3 regions of the Cellulosilyticum sp. WCF-2 genome follow, and region 3 is predicted to be linked to each of the others. Evidence: a T-box and tRNA genes for the amino acid it is inferred to sense, from the RefSeq annotation. Region 3 holds a T-box; the other regions hold tRNA genes.
The links. The T-box of region 3 lies ahead of EKH84_RS14465 (glycine--tRNA ligase). A T-box ahead of a tRNA ligase gene usually reads a tRNA of that ligase, here a tRNA-Gly.
Positions count from the first base shown of each region.

Region 1 (4,290 bases), 1.3 Mb from region 3:
GATACATTATCTATTGAAGTTAATTGTATGCCTGGTAAAGGGCAGCTTGAACTCACAGGACAGATGGGAAATGTAATGAAGGAGTCTGCCAAGGCAGCTATGAGCTATATTCGTTCTAAAGTGAATGAACTAGGTATAGCAGAAGATTTTTATGTAAAAAATGATTTACATATCCACATTCCTGAAGGCGCAGTACCTAAAGATGGACCATCAGCAGGAATTACCATGGCTACAGCGATGATTTCAGCACTGACAAATAAGCCGGTTAAAGCTGATTTAGCAATGACAGGAGAAATTACAATCAGAGGTAGAGTTGTACCTATTGGTGGGTTAAAAGAGAAATTATTAGCAGCAAAACGTGCAAAGATTAAGCATGTTATTGTGCCAGACCAAAACAAAAAGAATGTAGAAGAGCTAGAAAATCATATTGTAGAAGGTTTGAAAATTAGTTTTGTTCATACAATGGATGAAGTGCTACAATATGTTTTTGCATAAGCTTATAGGAGAAATCAAATGAATGTAACAAAAGCAGAAATGATTATAACAGCGGGACTTTCGTCTCAATTTCCAGTACATGATATGCCAGAGATTGCCTTTGCAGGTAAATCTAATGTAGGAAAATCTTCATTGTTAAATGCTATGCTTAACCGTAAAGCATTAGCAAGAACAAGTTCACAACCAGGAAAAACACAGACCATTAATTTTTATAATGTGCAAGATACGTATATGTTTGTAGATTTGCCTGGATATGGATATGCAAAAGTCTCTAAGACAGATAGAGAACGTTGGGGAAAACTCATTGAAGGTTATTTAGAAAAAAGAGAACAATTAAAGAAGATCATTTTATTAATTGATATTAGACATGAGGTAGGCAATAATGATAAAATGATGTATGACTGGATTAAGCATTACCATAATGAAGTGATTGTAGTAGCCACTAAGATGGATAAGATTAAAAGAAGCCAAGTTCAAAAGCACCTATCTATGATTAGAAAAGGTCTTAACTTAATGCCAGAAGATAAATTAGTAGGCTTTTCTTCAGAAACAAAGCAAGGGAAAGAAGAACTCTGGAAGATTATTGAGGAAATCCAAGAGATGAACTAGCAAAGAGTTACTAGAGATTTATAATGGGGGGATAATCATGAATAAATCTGATAAATATTATTTAAAGCAAGGCAAGCTTGAATTATCTATGCTAGATGATGATGATGATGAAATTGAACTACGTAACTCTCTTCAGACAACTCCAAAGAAAGATTTATTTGCAGACTTAGAATTTCCACATACTAAAAGAATTAGAGAAAATCGTACAAAGTCGGTACGTGCAAAAGAGCCTAAGCTTAAGGTAACACAGGATATTTATAATACCTTACATACCATGGGACAGTTCTTAACTAAGACCGATGAAGGAGAGGCAGAGGAAGTAAAGCAGGTACCACCTAGAAAACCAATAAATGCTGCAAAAGCACAAAAATTAGAGCAAATTGCCAGTACTTTAAAAATACAAGAAATAGAATTACCGCCTAGAACTATTAATAGGGACCAAGTAATAGAAGCAGTAGAAAATAAAGAAGGTATTCCTTTTGAAAGTATACCTATAGACAAACAAAAAGAAGAAATTACAGGAATCTTACCAAATAGGGAAGTTATTGCAAATAAGGATCAAGAGACCATTAACACATTACAAGAAGAAATAGCTGCTGAGATTAATGAACTTTTAGCGGAAGAAAAAGAATTAGAAGGTTATCAGGAAGCAATAACAGAGGTAGTAGTAGAAAATGTACTAAATGAAGAAGAGCTTGCTAACAGTAAAGAAGTAGAAGCAAGAGCGAAGCCAATGACGGTAGTATCAGCTATTGAAAAAGAGGTACAGCAAGTTTACTATGGGGCAAATCATTTAGAAGACAATAAAGTATTCCTTGAACAAAAAGAAGAAGATCCTAATAAAGATCTAAAGCAGAGTCATATTGATGAGGTTCTTAAAACTTTTTTTGGAAATGTAACACCTCGATATACTTATGCAAAAGAATTAAAAAGGCATATAGATAAACAAATAGCGGCAATTGAGAATTATGAATAAAAATAGTGTGTTTTCAGATTTAAATAGGTTGACACTAAAATTAAAATATGATAATATAATCTTCGTCGGATAACAAGACGATGGAGATTATGCGCGAATGGCTCAGTTGGTAGAGCATCTCCTTGCCAAGGAGAGGGTCGCGGGTTCGAGTCCCGTTTCGCGCTCTTACGGGGTGTGGCTCAGTTTGGCTAGAGCGCCTGATTTGGGATCAGGAGGCCGCAGGTTCGAGTCCTGTCACCCCGATTTTTATTGAATAAGCCAATTAAAAATAATCCTTTGAAGCCCATTGTAGTTGATGCTCAGAGGTTTTTTATTTTTTGCCTTTTCTTCTAAAATAAAGATAAAATCTTACTAAAAGTAATAGGGTTTAATTTAATATTGAGTATGATAACAGAAACGTATAAATAAAGTATGGTTGATAGAAAAAAGCAAAATAAAAGAGTAGCTAAGGGAATAACTTAGCTACTCTTTTATTTTGAAAGCAATTGCAGAATTTCACCATAAAGTTCAGTGGCATTTGTCTTCCACTTGTTACAGAGTTCAATAGCTTGTTTCTTAGAGCCAACACTTATATTTAAATCAATGAGTGTTGAGTGATTTTCTGTCACCTTACAATGAACCATATAATCATTGGTTTTATTAGGAGTATATTCAGCATGAATATCTAATTCACTTTTGAATTTTCTCCAGTTGTTTTCTATAAATAGATCTAACTCTTTTCTTATGAATTCAGGAATACGGGAAGCGAAAAATTCTAAAGCCTCTTCTCCCTTAGAACTAATCTCAAAGTAAGATGCATTACTTTGTTTGGAGATGGTAATAAACTTAGAAGTTTCTAACTCAGTTAAGTATTGCTGAAGCGAAAAGTAGTCTGTGTAGCCTCTTTCAAGAATTATTTGTGTCATTTGAGATAAAGAAAGAGGCATTTTTACTTGCGATAAAAGATAGAGTACGATGAGTTTATTGACTGTAAAGTCTTCATGATTAATATTCACAACTTGCCTCCTCACACTTTTTACTATTATTGTATCTTAAAAGTGGGGTAAACTCAATATTTGTTTAAATATTTACCTTGATAGATGTCATGCTTATTCAAGTAGCGTGTAATACCATTAAGGACATGACGCTTATTTTTAGTCCAAAGAGGACCAATTAGATGTTCTTTGGGACCATCTCCTGTTAAGCGGTGAATAACAAAGTCGGGAGGTAACAAGGTAATAATATCACCTAAAAGCGCTATATACTCTTCTTCTGTCAGAAGTGGAAAAGGATGAGCTTCGTAATAGTGGCCTAAGGGGGAATTATCTAAAATATGCAGCATATGCAGCTTAATACCTTGCAATGGTAAATGACATAGATATCTAGCAGAAGCTAGCATATCGGATTTGGTCTCATGAGGAAGCCCTAAAATAAGATGGACAACAGTTTCTATAGAATAAGTAGCTAGTTTTTGAACGACTGTATAAAATATGTCTAAAGAATAACCTCGGTTAATGAGCTTAGCAGTGGGTTCATGAATAGTTTGTAAGCCCAGTTCAACCCATAGATGTGTACGCGTACTTAGTTCACCTAGATAAGCAATGATTTCGTCAGTTAAGCAATCTGGTCTAGTGGCAATAGCAAGTCCAACGACACCAGGAAAAGCAAGGGCTTCTTCATATTTTTGCTTAAGCTCCTCTAAAGGTGCATAGGTATTAGTAAAAGCCTGGAAATAAGCAATATATTTCGTGGCATTTCCCCATTTAGCTGAAAGTAATCCAGTAGCCATAGAAAGTTGTTTGGTAATATAATGTTCATCTGAAAAAGTAAAGTCACCACTACCACGTTCGCTACAAAATAAGCAGCCTTTAGAAGAAATACGACCATCTCTATTAGGACAAGTAAAACCACCATCTATGGAAAGTTTAATCACCTTAGTACCATGTTTTTCTCGTAAAAAGGTATTAAGAGTTCTATAACGTTGTTTTTGCATAAAATCTCCTTACTTAAGTAAAAATAACAAAAAAGATAATATAAGTTTATGACTTATATTATCTTATAGAAGTTAATGAAGTGCAAGGAGCATTTCTTCTTTTCTAAGCCTAATTTCTTCACACGTATTAATGACATGATTCCAGCCTTCATCTGTCGTGACAGTTCTAGAAAATTTAATAAAATCATCTCTTAAAATTTTGGTATAGTTCACTTTTATTTGTTTTACTTCATCGTCA
Region 1 covers NZ_CP034675.1:1,907,404-1,911,693, forward strand. Annotated here, with positions in the region: gene lon (endopeptidase La) at 1-495, shown strand, start outside; gene yihA (ribosome biogenesis GTP-binding protein YihA/YsxC) at 514-1,104, shown strand; gene EKH84_RS08430 (hypothetical protein) at 1,142-2,080, shown strand; tRNA gene EKH84_RS08435 (tRNA-Gly) at 2,172-2,244, shown strand; tRNA gene EKH84_RS08440 (tRNA-Pro) at 2,249-2,323, shown strand; gene EKH84_RS08445 (DUF4364 family protein) at 2,551-3,075, opposite strand; gene EKH84_RS08450 (TIGR01212 family radical SAM protein) at 3,129-4,052, opposite strand; gene EKH84_RS08455 (hypothetical protein) at 4,125-4,290, opposite strand, start outside.
Region 1: it has a tRNA-Gly gene. The T-box ahead of EKH84_RS14465 (glycine--tRNA ligase) is inferred to sense a tRNA for this amino acid. The anticodon was not compared.

Region 2 (4,290 bases), 2.3 Mb from region 3:
ATATTACAACCTCTTATACTGCTTTAGCTAGCAACTGTAAAAGCTTAAACCAATGAGTGAGGAGCTCTTAAAGTCTTGGCCGGTGCACCCTACTAGGAGCTAAGCCTTCAAGACTCTGGCTTGAAACTTTATTTTTACATTACTTTATATGTAACTAGAAAGTGGACTCCCTAAACTTTTTTAAAATTTATTTGTTTTATCTTATAATCAATTCTTATCCATTCAACATGGCCTTTCCGGCATAAAAAATAGCCTATCAATTTTATCATTAATAGACCATCTTTAGCTGAGCTGGAAGGATTCGAACCTTCGAATGCCGGAATCAGAATCCGGTGCCTTACCACTTGGCGACAACTCATTAATATATATGTTATTTTACTATTAACTCCCTAATATTTCAACTCTAATATATTTTCTTTTTTAAATTTGTATAATAACTAAATAATAATTTGATTATTTCATTTAATTAAACTTTTTTATTATTATGACTCATATTTATGCTACATACCTATTTACTTCCTATAATATTGTACGATATATATATTATTATAACTAAGGAGGTTCTGTATCATGTCCCATTTTGAATATAAATTACAACAGCTTACAAACTTCCTAGGGGAAAAAAAGCTAAAGCAATTAGGTCTATTAACTTGCGAAACCTGTAATCATATTATGGCTCATGCTGAGGGACTTGTTCCTCCTACAGATTTTTCTAGCCGTACTTATTTAACCCCTAATGAATTAGCTGATATCAATAAGCAGCTTTATGATTCGGCTCTTCCTACTTCAACTACTTCCTATTTAAGCTTTCCTGAAGAAGTAATTGAAAACCCTGAAGCAGATTCAATAAATGAAATAGACAAAGTTGAAATAATAAATAAGACAACTGAAATGGTTAACTCTACCGAAGATACTGGTCCTATAATATCTTCATCCAAAGAATCCTCTCCTTCTAAACCAATAAAAACAAGATCTCCTTATCCAGATCCTCCGAAGACTGCTGAGCAACTTTTAGCTGAAATCCTTTTAGATATTACCACTGCTCATCCTCCTAAAGATATAGATTTAGGTATGGGATATATTTATAACATCTATCCACCTTCTCCACCTCATGCCTTAGCTTGTACAGAATGTAACCGTCTTTATGCTATTGCACATCCTGTGCTGCAACTTATGCCCCTTCCTGTACGACTTACTAGTACAGAATACGAGCTACTTAAAGGTGTTTATGTAGATATTCTACTTTAATCTCTATATTCCCCTAAAAATCAAAATATTTTTAAATATTTTGATTTTTTTGCATCCTCATGATACTATTAAATAGATAAAATATTATTGGGGGGCTTTAAATGGAAACAAAATATTATAAAGTTAAAAACACCTTTTCACCACTGGCTTTTATAGCCGTCTTATTAGTCACCTTAATTATAGGTTCTGCTTTAAGTTGGCCTTATTTATGGCTAGAGGATAAAATACCTTTGATTTATTTGAATCTCTTAATACCTGTAGGGGCAGGTATGATTCTAGGTGGTATTGTAGGTCAGGTTGCCAAAGTCTTAAAAATGCATTCACCCATCTTCGGGACTATTTCTATCTTAATTGGTTTTATCGGTGTTACTATCATCAAATGGGCTATGTATATCTACAACCTATTTGCTTCTAGTGAATCCCTGCCTTTCTTTTCTACTATGAAAAATATTCTTTTAAATCCCTCTGAGTTCTGGTCAACAATATGCTATGTTAACAGCGTGGGAACGTGGGGTCTTTCCAAAGGAAGTAATATAACAGGCATTTTTCTCTGGATTATATGGATCGGTGAAATTATCCTCTTCTATTTTTGCTTTTCTGTTATTTTTCACTCTGAAATTGATATTCCCTTTGTTGAAAAAGATAACACATGGGCAACTAAATATGATACTACTTTTAAATTTGCTTATTTTAATTTAGCTGATGTGTCTAGAAGCATCGAAGAAGACCCTAATGCTCTATTCCTTTACTCTCGTTTAAATTCTACTAATGCAAAAGTGAACTATGTATCCGCTGAACTTTACCGTTCCAAAGATGGAGGGCTAAATTATCTGACTCTTAGTACTCATGTATTAAATGATAAAAATAATTACTCTACTACCAAAGTTATTAAGCATCTTATAGTAGATTGGGATTTTGTTAATAATCTTGTTTCCAATACATATACCACTAATGAAGCTAATATAGCCGAATCTTTTTAATCCCTGTTCATCAACTTTTATTCATAAATATCCTTTTAATACCTCTGGCCAAATAATTACTAATCTTCATAAACCTTATTTAATGTAGAATCTAGCTAGATATTTTCCCAGTACATAAATAAGAGCAAAACAAAAAAGCCATGAGATATCCTCATGGCTTTTTGCTTGTTAGAGCGGGTGATGGGAATCGAACCCACGTAGTCAGCTTGGAAGGCTGAAGTTCTACCATTGAACTACACCCGCATTCATTTATAATTAACTCTGCTTTTGAGAGATTACTTTTACTTAGTTCCGACTAAGTAAATCTATCATCACCATTTTTTTAATTAAAAATTTGGCAGCCACCTACTCTCCCAGTCAGTCTCCCGACAAGTACCATCGGCCGTTTAGAGCTTAACCATCGTGTTCGGAATGGGAACGGGTGTTTCCTCTAATCGCATCGCCGCCAAAAATTGTTGTCGCCTTTTCCCAGCGACAAGTAATATAATAACTCAAACCGCTCCTCCTGTCAACAACTTTATTTATTTTTTTTAATATCGCTTTTATTTTTCATGCAGTATATAGCTACAAAAAAAGCATTGCTATTCATATTACACTAAATACCCTAATTAAACCTATCCTATTTAACAACCAATTCTAAGGCTTCTCTCTAAAAGAGTGTATCTTTACCACTATTTAAAAAACAGCACTTCCTTAAATTTTATTTATATATTTTCAGAATAATTGGAACATGCTCAGTCTACTTACGTCTAATATATCATAAGTTAATTAATAAAAGAGGTGATTATTTCTATGAAACTAAATAATATTCAAAGATCCCCCTATTTACCACTTACTCTACTTCTAGGTCTTTCTCTGACAGGCTGCTCCTCTCATTCAGCTACTAGCCAGCCTCCTAATGCTTCTATATCTTATCTTGCACCTGCTGAGTCTGCAACTGCTGATATCGAAGAAACAGCTCCTATAGTTTTTAACTCTGAAAGCTATAACAGCTTTACAGAAAATCCTTTTATTAAAACAATAGATGAAACATTCTCCACCTTTTCTATCGATGTAGATACAGCTTCCTACAGTAACGTTAGGCGGTTTATTACCAATCAAGAGTTACCTCCTGTAGATGCTATTCGTACAGAGGAACTTATAAATTACTTTAACTATATCTATCCTGAACCTACAGACAATATTCCATTTTCACTTTCCCAAGAAATGATGCCTTGTCCTTGGAATGAATCTAGCCAACTTCTTCTTATTGGACTACAAGGGAAACATCTACAGCCTGATGAAGTTCCACCTAGTAACTTAGTCTTCTTACTAGATGTATCCGGTTCTATGTCTGATACCAATAAACTACCCTTATTAAAGAAATCCTTTAATATCCTAACCTCTAATCTTAAGGAAAGTGATTGCATTTCTATTGTTGTATATGCCGGAGCCTCTGGAGTTGTCCTAGATGGTGTAGCTGGTAATGATGAGTCTCTTATTAATGAAGCTTTAGAGTCCCTTGAAGCCGGTGGTTCTACTGCTGGTGCTGAAGGAATTGCCATGGCCTATGAATTAGCTGAAAAACACTTTATTAAAGATGGTAATAACAGAGTTATTTTAGCAACTGATGGTGATTTTAATGTCGGTCCTAATAGTGAATCTGATCTCATTAGAATTATTGAGAAAAAACGTGAAAAAGGGATTTTTTTATCTGTTTTAGGATTAGGTATGGGGAATTATAAAGATGATAAAATGGAAAGTTTAGCTGATCATGGTAATGGCAATTATGCTTATATTGACTCTTTGCAAGAAGCAAAAAAGGTATTAGGTGAACAACTAACAGGTACATTATTTACTATCGCTAAAGATGTTAAAATTCAAGTTGATTTCAATCCAGATAAAGTTGAATCTTATCGATTAATCGGCTATGAAAATAGGCTTCTTAATAAAGAGGATTTTGATAATGATTCTGTAGATGCTGGTGAAATTGGAGCCGGTCATAATGTCACTGCATTATATGAAATTATGCCTAATGCTAGCACTACCAACAAGTCTAAAGTAGTTGACTATTATGATGATA
Region 2 covers NZ_CP034675.1:750,768-755,057, reverse strand. Annotated here, with positions in the region: tRNA gene EKH84_RS03295 (tRNA-Gln) at 287-358, opposite strand; gene EKH84_RS03290 (hypothetical protein) at 571-1,248, shown strand; gene EKH84_RS03285 (hypothetical protein) at 1,350-2,228, shown strand; tRNA gene EKH84_RS03280 (tRNA-Gly) at 2,401-2,471, opposite strand; rRNA gene rrf (5S ribosomal RNA) at 2,561-2,678, opposite strand; gene EKH84_RS03270 (vWA domain-containing protein) at 3,021-4,290, shown strand, end outside.
Region 2: it has a tRNA-Gly gene. The T-box ahead of EKH84_RS14465 (glycine--tRNA ligase) is inferred to sense a tRNA for this amino acid. The anticodon was not compared.

Region 3 (4,290 bases):
TAATGAAAGGGGGAATTGCAGCGTGAAAAATATGAATGAAGAACAGCTTATTAAAGTAGCTGCTAAAGGTGATATGGAAGCCTTTGAAATGCTTATTGGCCAATATGAAAAGAAAATCTATGCTTTATGCTTGCACCTTTTGAAGGACCCTGAAGAAGCCTATGATGCAGCACAAGAAGTATGTATTAAAGTATGGAGACAAATTGCCAATTTTGAAGGACAAGCCAAATTCAGTACTTGGCTTTATCGTATAGGAACAAATCAATGTCTAGATTTAATAAGAAAAAATAAAAAGAGAAGTCAAGATATTTCACTTTTTCAAAAAGATGAAGCTAGTGAAGAAGAATGGATGATCGAGTCACCCAAGCAAGAAGAAGGTGTAGAAGAAAAAGTAGAAAAAAAGGCCTTACAAGAAGTTGTTCAATTGGGTCTAAAGGAATTAAAAGAAGATTATCAGGTCATTATTACGTTAAGAGATATAGAAGAACATTCTTATGAGGAAATAGCAGAAGTATTAGAGATTTCCTTAGGTACAGTAAAATCTAGATTAGCTAGAGCAAGGCAAGCATTAAAAAAAGTTTTACAGCAAAATAAGGAACCGTACCAATCATTTTTTCGTCATATCAAATAGGAAGGGAGTGTGCGGCATGAATTGTGATGAATGTAAGGAAAAATTATCGCTTTATATAGATGGAATGCTAAGTGAAGAAGAAGAAAAAGCTATAGTGGCACACCTTGACCTATGTGAGACGTGCCATGAGGAGTATAAAACATTAACAGGAATAATAAGCTTACTTAAATCATCTAAAGAAGTTGAGTTACCAAAAGGTTTTCACGAAAATTTAATAAGACGTATGAAACAGGAACAAAAAGTAATACCTATTAAAACGAAGCGTTTTAAATGGGAATATCCAGCTGGTTTAGTAGCTACATTATTAGTAGGATTTATGGCATTTGGAGGTCACTTTACAGGAAATAAAAGTAGTGCAACTTCTGAAGCGCCTATGACTGCTTATAGTATGCCAGAAAGTACAGAGGAAAGTGCCGCAGAAGACATGGCAAGAGGCATTGAAAAGCAAGCAGCACCGGCTGAAGCTGCGCCTTCAGTAGTTTCTAATGAAGCAAGCAGTGGTATTCAAGAAGAAGAAAAGAGCCTTAAATCAGCTGCACTTGATGGTCAAGCAGACTCAGTGGTATGGGAAGCTACGATTAAAGATAAACCTGCTTTTTTGAAGGCAATAGAAGAGTATCTAAAAGCACAGCAATTAACTTATACGGAGGAAGAGGGGTATTTGCTTATTACAAGTACAGGTGATTATACAGCACTTTGGGAGTGGATACAGGTACAAACTGAAGTGAAACAGATTATCATTACTCATGATACAGGTAGCGATTTAAAGCTAATCTATCATGAATAAAGTCATACAAGTAAAAAGCTACAAAATATCAGAGCAATAGACTTGACAGTTAAGAGGCTTTTTGATAAATTTAACATAAAGTAGATACCAATTATTACAATGAAAAAGAGGAGTAGTAAAAATAAGAGCTTTAGCGAGATTGGGAGAGTGGAAGCCAATTGTTTCTGTTTTTATGAAGGGCGCTTTGGAGTGATAACTTTGAAAGAGGAATGCGTAAGCATTCAATAAGGGTGGAACCGCGGAAGATAACCTTTCGTCCCTTGCTTAAGGGATGGAAGGTTTTTTATATTGTCCATTCCTAGATTGAATCATTTAAGGAGGTAAATGTCATGGTAGAAAAAAACATGCAACAAATTGTAGCAGTAGCAAAATCAAGAGGTTTTGTTTATCCAGGTTCTGAAATTTATGGAGGACTTGCTAATACTTGGGATTATGGCCCACTAGGTGTTGAATTTAAAAATAATGTTAAAAAAGCATGGTGGAAGAAGTTTATTCAAGAAAGCCCATATAATGTAGGGGTAGATTGTGCACTTCTTATGAATCCACAAGTATGGGTGGCTTCAGGTCATGTTGGTGGATTTAATGATCCTCTTATGGACTGCAAAGCTTGTAAAGAGCGTTTTAGAGCAGATAAAATTATTGAAGATTATCTTGACGAACAAGGTACACCAGAAGTAGTGGATGGTTGGTCAAATGAACAAATGCAGAACTTCATTAAAGAAAAAGCTATTAAATGTCCAAGTTGTGGTGCGCATGACTTCACAGATATACGTCAATTTAACCTAATGTTTAAGACATTCCAAGGTGTAACAGAAGACTCTAAAAATGTGGTTTACTTAAGACCAGAGACAGCACAAGGAATCTTTGTTAACTTTAAAAATGTTCAAAGAACTAGCCGTAAAAAAGTACCATTTGGTATTGGCCAAGTTGGTAAATCTTTTAGAAATGAAATTACACCAGGTAACTTTATTTTTAGAACAAGAGAATTTGAACAAATGGAACTGGAATTCTTCTGTAAGCCAGGTACAGAACTTGAATGGTTTGATTACTGGAGAAGCTACTGTAAAAACTTCCTTCTTAGCCTTGGTGTAGATGAAAACAATATGAGACTTCGTGATCACTCAGCAGAAGAACTTTCTCACTATAGTAATGCCACAACAGATATTGAATTTAAATTCCCATTTGGTTGGGGAGAACTTTGGGGTATTGCAAGCCGTACAGACTTTGACCTTAAACAACATCAAGAACACTCAAAACAAGATATGACTTACTTTGACCCAACAACAAATGAAAAGTATTTACCATATGTTATTGAGCCATCTCTTGGGGCAGATCGTGTAACACTTGCATTTTTATGTGAAGCGTATGATGAAGAAACATTAGAAGATGGTGATACAAGAACGATCTTTAGATTCCATCCTGCACTCGCGCCAGTTAAAGCAGCAGTATTACCACTATCTAAGAAACTTTCTGAGGATGCCGTTAAAGTATTTGATATTCTTGCAAAAGAATTCAATGTGGAATTTGACGAAGCAGGTTCAATTGGTAAACGTTATAGAAGACAAGATGAGATTGGTACACCTTTCTGTATTACCTTTGACTTTGATTCTTTGGAGGATCAAAAAGTAACAGTACGTGATCGTGACTCTATGGCTCAAGAACGTATAGCTATTGAGGATTTAGTAGAATATATCCGTGAAAGAATGGCATTTTAATTAAAAATAATGAATAACGATAGAGAACTTATGGGCAAGACTTATAGGTTCTCTATTTTTTTATCAGAAAAACAGATCTCTCCTATATGACAAAGCATCATAGTCGAATCGTTCACTTTGATGTAATTAGGTTTTTGATTTTTTATTATCTTGTGCAATTTGTGTATAAATAATTAAAGCAAAAAGAAGAAAAATAAGACAAACCATGGCATTTCTTAAGTTGAATGAGGTTTGTTTTATAAGTTCTTTTAAATAGAAATTGTGAGATACTAAAGAAATAAGTAAATAATTCACAAAAGCTTTAGCTGATAGTAATGAAAAAATTATTAGAAAAATATAAAAATAAATATATAACATAAAATACTTTATTCAATACAGAATGTTGTGTTATAATGAACGAGAAATAAGAAATACAAGCGAGTATGATTCCGCCAAGTCAACTAAAGCTTGAAGTTTTTTATGACGCATAAAATTTAGGAGGGAAACAAATGAGTCAACAATGGGTTTATATGTTTCAAGAAGGAGAAGCAGGTAATAAGAATCTATTAGGAGGAAAAGGTGCTAACCTTGCAGAGATGACACAGCTTGGATTGCCTATTCCACATGGTTTTATAGTAACAACTGAAGCATGTACAGAGTATTATGCAAACGGTGGTTCTCTTACAGATGCTATTATGGTTCAAATCAAAGAGGCGCTTGCTAAACTTGAAGATTTAGCTGGTAAGAAATTTGGAGACACAGAGAATCCATTACTTGTATCAGTACGTTCAGGTGCGCGTGTATCAATGCCTGGTATGATGGACACTGTTCTTAACTTGGGTCTTAATGATGTGGCAGTAGAAGGTCTTGCAAAGAAAACAGGAAATACAAGATTTGCATATGACTCTTATCGCCGTTTTATTCAAATGTTCTCAGATGTTGTTATGGAAATTCCAAAACCTCGTTTTGAAAAAATTATAGATAGAATGAAAGAAGAAAAAGGTGTTCAAATGGACACTGAGCTTAATGCAGACGACCTTAAAGAAATGGTTGTTCGTTTCAAAGCACTTTACAAAGAAGAAAAAGGTGTGGAATTCCCACAAGAACCAGAACATCAATTGATGGAAGCTATTAAAGCAGTATTCCGTTCTTGGATGAATCCTCGTGCTATTGTTTAC
Region 3 covers NZ_CP034675.1:3,229,101-3,233,390, reverse strand. Annotated here, with positions in the region: gene EKH84_RS14475 (RNA polymerase sigma factor) at 32-631, shown strand; gene EKH84_RS14470 (anti-sigma factor family protein) at 648-1,418, shown strand; T-box leader at 1,509-1,682, shown strand; gene EKH84_RS14465 (glycine--tRNA ligase) at 1,748-3,133, shown strand; gene ppdK (pyruvate, phosphate dikinase) at 3,622-4,290, shown strand, end outside.